4 regions of the Sporosarcina sp. resist genome follow, and region 2 is predicted to be linked to each of the others. Evidence: riboswitches for the same ligand, from Rfam matches in the RefSeq annotation. Region 2 holds a riboswitch; each other region holds the start of a gene.

Region 1 (3,042 bases), 610 kb from region 2:
TGAAATTGCACCTTTTTCTTCGAATAAGCGACCGCCGATGTCATCAATTTCTTTCGTCGTTTTACCAGGGACAGTTGCTTCTTTCATCGCTTCCCTGATTTCAGCAACAATTTTGCCGATTTTCTTTAACGCTTCAATTTCCTGTTCAGTTTTTGCAATCATTATGTTCAAATCCTTTCTTCCGTTCATTCTTTTCCATACCATACTATATCATATGGAGCTGAACAAAAAAGCCTACAAACTTAAAAAACGTTTGCAGACTGTCGAATTATTTCTTTGGGATTGTCGTACTTGTTACTTTTTTTTCTTTCATTACTTTGCGAACAATCGGATAGACGATAGGCGCCAATTTAATAGCGGTTTTTAATAATTTTCCAATATTCATTACGAATCACTCCTAAACACAGCATTTGTTACTTTTTTCCCGAATAGGTGGTTTTATAAACATTCACTTCAATACTTTAACACCTTGAAACACATTCCAAATTAGAATTGCTATGAGCAAAACTCCATAAACTAGCATGAATAAGACAGGTGTTAATTGCCAAAATCCAAAGTTACCACTAGGCATTACATTCAGGTCGTAGGTAAAGGAAAACATTGAAAAAGAAAAAATGATAAATCCTGCAATAAGAAGTACGACAGGAACAAGATGTGAAACGAGAGAGCGCTTGGCATGGTGTTTTACTTCACGGTCATCCGAAACGAAATAAATAATGACGGGTATAAGTAAAGGGGTGAAGAAGACACTAAAGTAGCATAGGGCGGCTAACAGTTTATTGTTCGACACACGAATCCCTCCATTTTAGTTTAACTATATATATATTGAGTAAATGAATCCCTAGATTAAACTTGGCGAAGAGGCCATACAAGGGTTAACTGGAGCCTGAGATTGGCGGCATCTCCTAGCGCCGCAGCGAATTTAATGGAATTCTTAATTTCAACATATATAGGATAATTATCATCCCTGTTAATCATCTTGCTTATAGGATCCCCATCTTATACAATGAACTAGACAACTAAATTACTGGAACCACAGGGGGAGCCTATTTGGCTGAGATTGGACAGCACGTCCTGACCCTTAGAACCTGTAAGATTATTCTTGCGTAGGAATGTGGATGGAAATTGACATATTCGATGTCCCATCTATTTCGGGATGTCTTTTTTTATGCCCACATCTTTCGCTGAGCTAGGAAAGGGATGAATTAATTTGGATCGGAAAAGACTTCAACTTTTACTTGAAATAGCTATTTTAGGTGCAATTTCATTTGTACTTGATCAGATTGGTTTTAAAATGCCACAGGGTGGCTCGGTTACGCTGTCAATGTTGCCGATTGTTGTCATGGCATTTAGATGGGGGATTGCAGGCGGTATGCTGACTGGCTTCGTCAGCGGGTTATTGCAACTGATGATGGGAGGCTATGTCTTTAATATAATACAGGCTGCGCTTGATTACTTCGTGGCGTACACGTTGGTTGGAGTGGCAGGTGTTACACTTGCATGGCTGTTAAGTAGTAAAGTAAAAGGCAACAAAGGCTCAATGGTTACAGCAATCGTTGTGGGGACAGTTATCGGTGGCCTACTTCGATACTTGATTCACTTCATTGGTGGAATTGTATTTTTTGCATCTTATGCACCTGAGGGACAGCCCGTATGGCTCTATTCACTCGTATACAATGCAAGTTACATGATACCTTCAATAATATTATCAGCAATTGTTGCGTCAATATTATTCACTACAGCACCGCGTCTTTTAGAGAGAAAATAGAAAATCGCCGTTCTGCCCAATGTGGGAGGACGGCGATTTTTTTAAAGGTAAGAAAGTATAAGTTGTTCTACATGGATCGATGTCTAGACTCCAGACGCCAGCCCCTGGGCCCACACGAAGTGGGTCATGCAGTGGGGAGGGATTGAGCTACATCCCTCCTTGTTGCGACAGGATGTCGCGATTTTAGACTGCCTTCCTTTAATTTCAGTCTTGCCGAAAAGGCAAAGACCGCCTTTGTCTTCAAGTCTTTCAGCGCTTGTCGGGGCTAAACAGTGTCTTGCACTTTTATTTAGGTGTGAATGACTTTCGTCTGAAGAACATGAATCCTGCGATTGTAGCTGCAAGAAATAGGGCTGCGGCAGAGACGAATAGTTCATCAGCACCGTTTTTTACAGTGATACCTATAAATGCCCATATGAAGACAGCACTAAATGCTATATCCGCGTAATGGTATAAAAAATGAAGTGCAATAGCGGTTGCGATAGTCAAGTAGATGACGGTCCATAGCGGGTCACTTAGTCCCCAACCAGACCATTCATGCAAAGTAAGGACGTAACTGATATTTGCAATGGTCGCGACAAAAACCCATCCTAGATAGACAGCAATCGGAACTCTACCATGAATATGACTATTTTTTATAGAATAAGTAAAATAAATGGTTAACAGTGTTAAAAGAAGAACCAGGTTGATAATAATTGTCCATCCGAAGAAACCAAAATGCCAAAGCAAAATCCAAGTGATATTTAATAGGCAGCTGAGCACAAACAAAACTACCCTCCGATTGAATAATGCATGATTAATGTTTACTGTGTTGCGCATAAAGCCGTATAACCAGATAGCGAGAAGCAGATAAATAACTGCCCAAATTGAAAAGGTATATCCTGCAGGTGTAAATAGTACCGGTAAACTATTAGAGATTTGCCCGGTTGTTTTTCCATTGATAGGCATTATATTCGCAGCTGCATTGACTAGAACGACCGCAATGAGCGAAAAGGTCATAATTATAATTCTAAACATATTTAAATCCTCCTACTGAATAGTATACAGAGGAATGGTGGAACCTGCGAAGGAAAGTATGAACCTTCCGTCACAATTGCATTATTTCGCATACCGAAAATTCATGTTATAATCAAGTTGTGTTTTTAGAAAATTTTGAATGAATTAAGGGGGAATAATAGTGACGCAAAAAACGTATTCTGAAGTATGGGATCTTGACGTTTTCTTTAAAGGTGGAAGTGGATCGACAGAACTACGGATACATTTGGATAGCGTAA
Region 2 (3,042 bases):
CCACAGAGCCAATGCCTAATACAGGGCAAGGATATGGGCGGAACTTACTTCTATTAAAAGAAGATCGTGCGCTGGTTTTATATAATGAGCAAGAGGATCGTTATTTTGAGAACTTAATTTACAACTCATTTGTTAACTTGAAGAATTTCAAAGGTGACAAAGATTATTGGGAAACAGAAGTTACAAGCACCTATTTGAAAGATTTATATGACATTACAGCTCCATTCATTGATACACGTTTTAATGAGCAAATCGCGCTTTTCTACTATAATAGTGGTGCTGATTTTGGAATTGAGAATGCGAAAGAGCCATTGCGTAATTATGCTGACTTACTAGTCTCACAAAAAAGTAAAGGAAACGTCATTCCTGTGAATGACGAGTCTTACTACATCGCGGATTACTTCCCGATTGCACAGCAAGTAACGACACATGCCTCTATGAATCATGTGTTGGGCGGTATGAACGTTTTACTCATGGCTTATAATGAGTTCGGTGATCAGAAGTATTTAGATACAGCGCAGGCTATACAAACAGCGATTGTAGCGGATAAAGATGATTGGATTCGTGATAATGGCGATATTTGGTATCGTATTTCCGCATTACGTGACTATAAAGGCGATGATTACAAGCATCTGACTTTAGAGGATTTAATAAATTCGTACAAACTTTGGAAAGATATTGATCCGACGTATTTGCCTTTATTAGAAGAAATGATTGCTTCAAAAGCTTCGTTTTTATCGAATGAAAATTTAGGTTACACAACTAAAATAAAGAACGGGTTACGTGATATCGACTTATCGAACTATCTTCCTAAAGGGGAAGAAAGAACAGATGCATTGTGAAGAAGAAAAAACTAAATAGATACTGCTAGGGGAGCCGTTTAGGCTGAGACACATCATAGATGTAAACCCTTCGAACCTGATCTAGTTCATACTAGCGTAGGGAAGCAGCTGAAACTCTACACTCAATGTCTTTATATACGTAGAAAACAGCCGCCTTCCGATTATGGAAAGCGGCTGTTTTCTGTTCCAGTGTATATATGTTGAACAAATGAAATAAAGATAGTGAACTGCGCGAAGGCGCATTACAAGGGCTAGCGCCGTAGTGAATTCAATGGAATTCTTTATTACAACGTATATAGATTCACCTACCAAAAATATAGATAAGGGATGGATGAGTAAAATGGAAAATAAAATTAGTAACCTAGTTGATGAACGTCTAGAGGAGTTAGTGCAATTGCTAGCGGACCTCGTTCGTTTCCCGACAGTTAGTCCACCGGCAAGAAATACAACAGGCGTACAGCGGTATATTCAAGATTTTTTAGCACAAGAAAAATTTGAAACGGTTAGTTGGGATGTATTTCCTGGCGACCCGAACGTTGTAGGCGTTAAAAAGGGAACGGATGGAAACCTGTATAACAGCCTAATCATTAATGGACATATAGACGTTGCGGAAGTGGGGGATGAAACAGAGTGGACTGTGCCTGTCTTTGAACTAACGACTAAAGATGGCAACGCATATGGGCGAGGAACATCCGATATGAAAGGTGCAGTAGCGGCGACTTTACTAGCCGTTAAATTATTAAACGAACTAGGTGTGGAACTGAAAGGTGATTTGCAAATTCAGACTGTCATTGGGGAGGAAGCGGGAGAGGCTGGAACACTTTCATGTATGGAAAAAGGCTATACAGCAGACTTTGCACTTGTAGTCGATGGCAGTGATCGTCAAATCCATGGTCAGGGTGGTGTGATTACCGGCTGGATAACGATTAAAAGTAAGGAAGTTTTCCATGATGCAATGAGGATGAGTATGCTTCATGCAGGCGGTTCGGTTAATGGGGCTAGTGCGATAGAAAAGATGATGAAGGTTATTGCTGGATTACAAGATTTAGAACGTCACTGGGCTGTGACAAAAAAATATCCGGGTTTTGCGCCTGGCACCACTACTATTAATCCAGCAGTTATAGAAGGAGGAAGGCATGCAGCTTTTGTGGCGGATGAATGTCGGCTCTGGATCACCGTTCATTTCTATCCGAATGAAACCTATCAATCTGTAACAAAAGAAATCGAAGAGCATTTGAACCATGTAGCAAAAGCAGACACGTGGTTAAGAGAAAATCCCATTCACTTTCGCTGGGGTGGAAAATCAATGATTGAAGAACGTGGAGAAATATTTCCGGCGCTTGAAATGAATGCGGACCATGCAGCTGTTCAACTTCTTGCGCATTGTCATGAACAAACCGAAAAAAGTCCTGCAATAATTGGTATGTCGAGATCAGTAACAGATGCGGGCTGGCTAGGAGCAGCAGGAATTCCAACTGTTATCTACGGTCCTGGAAAGTTGGAAGAGGCACATTCTGTCGATGAAAAGATAAACATTGAAGAATTAGTGGTATTTACCAAGACGCTTATGTTATTTATAAATGAGTGGTGTAATACGAAAAAATAGGAGTGCAAGTAATCTCCCCATTCATCTACTACTATTAAACTGTTACATGTTGAACAAATGGATGCCTATATAAACTAAGCGAAGGCGCCTTACAAGGGACAGCCTAAACCTTAAGAAAAGCTTAAAAGTCTACGTTTGACTTGTACATTTGCGGCTAGCTTTGGACGAAATGATTACAACACCTTTACCGCGGGTTAAATGTGGCTGGAAATGCCAGCTACACTCTTTTCGGTAATCCTGTTACAACTAACTGTCCACCACATACCTACAATGTTTAAGTGGAAAATGCAACTACTTTGGAAGATGGAAGAATAACTACCTTTCTATAAAAGTTGCAAGTGCCCGAAGATGAAATTTCGGGCACTCTGCTGCATTTAACAAGCTTTCCTTACTTACTTTGGCAAAAATCATACAAGTAACAATGTGATGCCATATAGAAAGTGACCCTTTCTAAAATACAAAAAGGAAATACTATAGAGTGGGATTAGGCAGCCAAAATTGCATCTTTGGCTGCCCCTTTATGGATAGGAATGTAGTTATTCACTCGTTCCCAAAAGCATCAGAACTTAGTGTAGCTGTACCTTTGAAGAGCGG
Region 3 (3,042 bases), 920 kb from region 2:
GAACTTGTTCAGCTGAAAGATGAACTGCGTTTTTCCAACGGGAGAGGGCAATTCGTTCTTCTTCGGAACAAGCAAACTGAACAATACCGCCAGCTGTATAACCGAAGTCCGCCCCTGCATCACGTTGGAATTCTGAATACAGTACCTGACTTTCTTGCGCGAATGAATAAAAGGTATCATTCAAATATTCAGAGTGAGCACCGAGCATTCCGCCAGCTGCACGGGTAGTCCCTTGAGCGATTTTATCGCGTTCAACAAGGTGAACTGACAAACCCTCTTTTGCTAAATAATAAGCTGTACTGCAACCAATAATCCCTCCCCCAATAACGACAACATCAACTGGTTGTGACATGGTTCGCATCCTTATAGGCTGTTGCTGCAACTTCAGGATTGTCACTGCCAAAAATGGACGACATCAATGCAATTCCTGCAACTCCGCCTTGATTTAATTGCGGAAGGTGATGCGGCTGAATTCCACCAATTGCGTAGATAGGAATTGCTAGCGATTCAACGATTTGAAAAAGCTCATCGGTTCCACGGGGGAAGAGGCCAACTTTTGAACTTGTCTCGAATAAATGACCATAAAGAATCCAGTCAGCACCTTCTTTATAAGCAGTTTCAGCTTCACCATAAGAGTGGACAGATCTGCCGAAGGAGATAGCCGGGAATTTTTTTTTGAGTAGCGTTAGCGGTTCGCCGTATCCGGGAAGTTGAACTTTGTTAATCCCGGTAATTGAAGCGACATTCGTTCGCCCATGGACAATTAGTTTAGTTGAATTAAAGCCAGATTCGATTAATTGTCGAATCAACGCTATTATTTCTGAATCCATTTTCGATTTCTCACGTAAGATGGCTGCGTCGATAAAAGGTTCGATTGCTAGCAGGGTATCAAGCAATTGGCTACGTTCCATTTTGTCATCTGTTACGGCAATTATCTTCATCGAACTCCTCCTTATCGAAAAGAAATAGTATATGTTTTCACCTGGGAATAGGGTCTAGTTTCAGGCGCCAACCCCTCGGGTCATAAGTCGTTTTACTGCGAGGGCTGAAGGACGCCCTCTTCGTAAACCGTCTTATGCCTGTCGGGGGCCTACAGGATGTAGGTCATGCAGCTGTTGCCACAGGAAGTGGCGCACTTAAGCTGCGTTCATTTGTAGCGGCGCCTTCCGCTTTTCTTGTTGTCTAGACTCCAGGCGCCAGCCCCTCGAGTCGCTTCAGTCTTGCCGAAAAGGCAAAGAGCGCCTTTATCGTCAAGCCTTCCAGCGCTTTTCGGGGCTAAACGGCGCCTTCCGCTTTTCTTCATAAAAAAAGACCACTTTCCAGGTATGGAAAGTGGTCTGTCGATGGCATTAGAATGCACTGATAGGAAGACACGCCACTTCCCTACGCAGGTACAAACCTGTTCAGGTGATAAGGGTAGCGGAGTGGAACTCGTTTCTCAGTCCTTTAAAAGGATTCCCCTAATGGTCGAATATGTTATGAAGTTGTCAATCTATTAGTAGCATAGCACGTCAATGGAATGAATGAAAGGATGAACAGTTGCGCTTAGTCGTCTAAGTGGACGTTATGATGCACTTGTTGAACATCTTCCAAATCATCCAGTACGTCAATCATTTTCTCGAATTGTGCTTGAGCTTCTGGTGACAGAGTCAAGTCGTTTTGTGCAAGCATTGTTATTTCAGCGACGTTAAACTCTGTAATACCGGCACTTTTTAAAGCTGCCTGAACAGCATGGAACTGGTCTGGCTCAGCATAGATGATGACCGATTCCTCTTCATCTAGAATATCACGCACTTCGACGTCCGCATCCATTAGAAGTTCGAGAACGTCGTCGGCGGACATACCTTCAATTCCGATAACTGCAGTCGCATCAAACATATAGGAAACGGATCCGCTGACACCCATATTACCGCCATTTTTACCGAATGCGGCGCGTACTTCTGATGCAGTACGATTTACGTTATTTGTCAGTGTATCGACAATAACCATCGAGCCATTTGGTCCGAATCCTTCATAGCGAAGCTCGTCAAAGTTTTCTTCTGAACCACCTTTTGCTTTTTCAATTGCCCGGTCAATAATCGCTTTTGGTACACTATATGTTTTTGCGCGTTCTACGACAAATTTTAGCGCTTGATTCAATTCAGGATCAGGCTCGCCTTGCTTCGCTACTACATAAATTTCACGTCCGAATTTTGCATAAATGCGACTCGTGTCCGCATCTCTTGACGCTTTTTTCTCTTTGATATTGTTCCATTTACGGCCCATGAATTTCCACTCACTTTCGATTAAGCATAGATTTACTACAATAAGTATACAACAATTATATGCAAGTAGACGAGTGGGAATTATTAAAAATGGGCTGTTAGGTTGTATAAGAGAGAAATTTTTTACCTGTATATGTTGAATTAAAGAATCCCACTAAATTTACTGTGGCGCTCAATAAGGAGAGAGTATTAATTCGGGGGGGGGGATTGTAGAACGCTTGGCGCTTTGGGGATGCCTTTGCCGCGCCTGCGCTAGGATGTTCATTATCGAGAGAAATGTGATTTTGAGATGTATACGCCGAGATAATAATGTGCTTATTTTTTGCTACTAATTCTATTCAAGAAAGACACACTCCGGGTTGCAGTTTTCATCGCAGATAATGAAAAGCTCTTTCTCACATAGACTATCTAGCGCAGGCGCGTCTTCGCGGGAGGCATCCACAAAGCGCCGAAGCGGTATTAGGGGGAATCCTAATTCATTTCAAGTACAAGGTTTTTTTCAGTAGCCTCCCAAAAGCCCTTGTAAAGCGCATACGCCGTATTCATTTGTTCAACATATATACTGTCTTTCAATTATGAGAATTTGTCTACTATCGTACAGTTTTGGCGTGATGGAAAGAACATTATCCGATATTTAAGAAAAACTCTTTTTCTTATGACGATTCTCAATTATACTAAAGGTGAACGTTCATCCTACTATAGAAGGGAACAGACGCATGGAACTCATATATAAAGGGAAGACGAAAGATGTATACAAATTGGACGGCAACAATGTACT
Region 4 (3,042 bases), 1.1 Mb from region 2:
TTTGCGAATGGGTTGTATGTCTATTTAGTAAGAAGAATGGGGTGAAGCGGGTATGGAAAAAGTTATTTACATCGTGCGTCATTGCTCCGCAGAAGGGCAGGCACCACACGCGGAATTGACTGCTGAAGGGATTCTGCAGGCGGGTCAGCTTGTAGCGTTTTTCGAAGATATCGAAGTGGATCGGATTATTACGAGTCCGTTTTCTCGTGCACGTCAGACGGGCTGGCCTATAGCTGAGCGGAAGAAGTTGCATGTAGAGGTGGATAGTCGGCTTATGGAGCGCGTGCTAAGTTCAATGGATTTCGAGGATTGGTTGATAAAGCTGGAAGATACGTTTTTTGACCTTCATCTAAAATATGAGGGTGGGGAATCTTCGAGTGAAGCGATGTCGAGGGTCTGTGATGTTGTGGATGAGCTGGGTGACGGTTCGCGGACAGTGCTTGTGACACACGGGAATTTAATGGCGCTATTATTAAGTTGTTATGATGAACGATTCGATTTTGGGCAGTGGCAGGCACTGACGAATCCAGACGTGTATGTTATACGGATTAAGGATGGGGACTCAGAAGTGGAAAGAATTTGGGGTTCTGAATAAAAAAACAGGCCGCTGTGATGTCGGCCTATCTAGGTTTTAGTGAATGTTAACCCATTGTAAGATTAGTAATAATGACCACTGCAATAATAACGAGTGCCCCGAAAAGACTGATCCACATGGATTTGTCGGGATTATTCGGTCTGCTGTCTGCTTTATGCATAAACTGCGCCTTCTTTCTGTTTATGTCATTAACTATACTCTTATCGACGATAGAATGGAATAAACTGTTACCACGTGAAACGAGTTTATTATATATATTGAACCTATTTGATGGAGTTTTTTATTTCCATTACTCTATGCTTCTATTGAAAATGGACCAAACATTCCCACAATCTCACACTAGATATGTTACACTTGCTACAAAGCTGAATAGTTTAACAACCACTAGGGGAGCCTTTTTTAGGCTGAGACGTGCATGAATGCGCGGACCCTTGGAACCTGATCCGGATTATACCGGCGTAGGAAAGTGGGTACGCCTTTTACGAATAGTTAAATGGCTAGCCGCTTTCTTACGCCACCGGGAAGCGGCTTTTTAGTATAAATAAAAGGGTGGCGAATCGAATGGTACGTGTGGCATTGACAATTGCGGGGTCGGATAGTGGTGGTGGTGCGGGTATTCAGGCAGACTTGAAGACGTTCCAAGAATTGGGTGTTTTCGGTACGTCGGCACTGACAGCGGTGACAGCGCAAAATACATTTGGAGTGACGGCGATACAGCCGGTTGACACCGCTATTATTAAAGCGCAAATACAGGCAGTTATTGAAGATTTTGATGTTAAAGCGATTAAGACAGGGATGCTCTTTTCGACAGAAATTATCTATGCAGTGGGAGAGGCGTTTCATTGGAGCGGAATTCCACTTGTCATTGATCCGGTGATGATTGCGAAAGGGGGTGCTTCATTGTTAGAAAGACAGGCGGTTGAAGCGTTGAAGACTGTACTGGTACCTCTTGCAGCTATTGTTACACCTAATATTCCAGAAGCAGAAGTGCTTGCAGGAATGGAAATAAAGACGAATGAAGACATAGAACGAGCGGCGAAACATATAATAGCGTTGGGCGCGGGGGCGGTTCTTATTAAAGGGGGCCACCGGAAAGAAGCGCCTTATGCGGAAGATCTGTTCATGGGGGCTGACGGGGAACGGTTCTCGGTTCGCGCACCATGGATTGATACGAAAGATACGCATGGAACAGGGTGTACGTATTCGGCGGCACTGACAGCGTTTTTGGCAAATGGGGAAACGGCAGCGAATGCAGTTGTTTCTGCAAAATGTTTTATCCACGCAGCAATTGAAGATGGACTTAAAATTGGTGGCGGCCATGGTCCGACGAATCACTGGGCATATGGACGCCGCGGTAACAAGACAATGGAAGGGGTTGTAGTTTATGGATAAGCAAACAGTTAACTTATATTTCATCATGGGTACAGTGAATTTGGCGGGACGCGACCCGTTACATGTCTTAGAAGAGGCGCTAAAGGGTGGTATAACGAGCTTTCAATTACGTGAAAAAGGGCCTGGTGCATTAACGGGTGAAGAATTGAAGGCATTTGCACAAGCGTGTCAGCAATTATGTGAACAATATAGTGTACCTTTCATTGTCAATGATGATATAGGTCTTGCGATTGAAATTGGTGCAGACGGTATTCATATCGGGCAGGAAGACGGATATATTTCAGCAGTGCGTGACAAGGTTGGTCCAGACATGCTAATAGGTGTTTCTACGCATAATGTAACAGAAGCGATTGCGGCAGCTGATGCTGGGGCTGATTATATCGGTCTAGGTCCAGTTTATGAGACACAGACGAAAATGGATACGCAACCGGTTATTGGTATCGAGACAATTAGGGAAGTGGCATCGTTGTTACCTGGCTTACCAATTGTTGCGATTGGCGGAATTTCAGAACGCAGAGCCGGTGCTATCATTAAAGCGGGTGCGTCAGGGGTAGCGGTTATTTCTGCAATTTCTGGAGAAGAAGATCCTGGAGAAGCAGCAAGTCGTTTAAAAGGTGCGGTCCTTCTTTCATTAACAGGTATTGAAATGTAATGTTTAACTGCTCGCGAAATATACCACACTTCCAAGTAAGGGGTGTGGTGTGCGGATGAAAAAGAAACTGTTTGAAATACAAACCGTTTTGCATAAGGCAGATCTAATCTATTTCACATGGAATGATGTCGGCGGAACCTACAAAGTCTATAGAGACGGGCATCATTTGTATGAAGGAACGGTCTCTGAATTTAGTGACGGTGATTTCAAGCATGCGAAACTATATAATTACTTAATCGAACGTGTTGAGGATGGTATTGTGATTGACGTTATTGCATTGCAAACGTCAGCATTTGCTGAACAGAAAAACAAAGAAAGTCCGCTTCAGTCACTTGTCATGACAACGATTGTCGCAAAGACGCAAATTGCATTGTCTTGGGAGGAAATTAAAGATGTCGCTGAA

What was found. Region 2 has a riboswitch for thiamine pyrophosphate ahead of H7992_RS06490 (acetylornithine deacetylase). Riboswitches for the same ligand answer to the same signal wherever they lie in the genome.
Region 1: it holds a riboswitch for thiamine pyrophosphate, as region 2 does, so the genes downstream of both, thiT (energy-coupled thiamine transporter ThiT) here and H7992_RS06490 (acetylornithine deacetylase) in region 2, are expected to answer to the same signal.
Region 3: it holds a riboswitch for thiamine pyrophosphate, as region 2 does, so the genes downstream of both, H7992_RS01910 (thiamine phosphate synthase) here and H7992_RS06490 (acetylornithine deacetylase) in region 2, are expected to answer to the same signal.
Region 4: it holds a riboswitch for thiamine pyrophosphate, as region 2 does, so the genes downstream of both, thiD (bifunctional hydroxymethylpyrimidine kinase/phosphomethylpyrimidine kinase) here and H7992_RS06490 (acetylornithine deacetylase) in region 2, are expected to answer to the same signal.

The regions. Positions count from the first base shown of each region.
Region 1 covers NZ_CP060287.1:689,629-692,670, forward strand. Annotated here, with positions in the region: gene map (type I methionyl aminopeptidase) at 1-162, opposite strand, end outside; gene H7992_RS24565 (hypothetical protein) at 269-385, opposite strand; gene H7992_RS03355 (magnetosome magnetite crystal formation protein family) at 449-790, opposite strand; TPP riboswitch at 1,029-1,130, shown strand; gene thiT (energy-coupled thiamine transporter ThiT) at 1,211-1,768, shown strand; gene H7992_RS03365 (tryptophan-rich sensory protein) at 2,054-2,785, opposite strand; gene H7992_RS03370 (M3 family oligoendopeptidase) at 2,946-3,042, shown strand, end outside.
Region 2 covers NZ_CP060287.1:1,304,133-1,307,174, forward strand. Annotated here, with positions in the region: gene H7992_RS06485 (S-layer homology domain-containing protein) at 1-842, shown strand, start outside; TPP riboswitch at 860-962, shown strand; gene H7992_RS06490 (acetylornithine deacetylase) at 1,174-2,448, shown strand.
Region 3 covers NZ_CP060287.1:382,444-385,485, forward strand. Annotated here, with positions in the region: gene thiO (glycine oxidase ThiO) at 1-352, opposite strand, end outside; gene H7992_RS01910 (thiamine phosphate synthase) at 336-941, opposite strand; TPP riboswitch at 1,364-1,472, opposite strand; gene H7992_RS01915 (YebC/PmpR family DNA-binding transcriptional regulator) at 1,546-2,265, opposite strand; gene H7992_RS01920 (phosphoribosylaminoimidazolesuccinocarboxamide synthase) at 2,981-3,042, shown strand, end outside.
Region 4 covers NZ_CP060287.1:204,902-207,943, forward strand. Annotated here, with positions in the region: gene H7992_RS00940 (histidine phosphatase family protein) at 53-595, shown strand; TPP riboswitch at 972-1,077, shown strand; gene thiD (bifunctional hydroxymethylpyrimidine kinase/phosphomethylpyrimidine kinase) at 1,157-1,987, shown strand; gene thiE (thiamine phosphate synthase) at 1,980-2,639, shown strand; gene H7992_RS00955 (DUF3238 domain-containing protein) at 2,695-3,042, shown strand, end outside.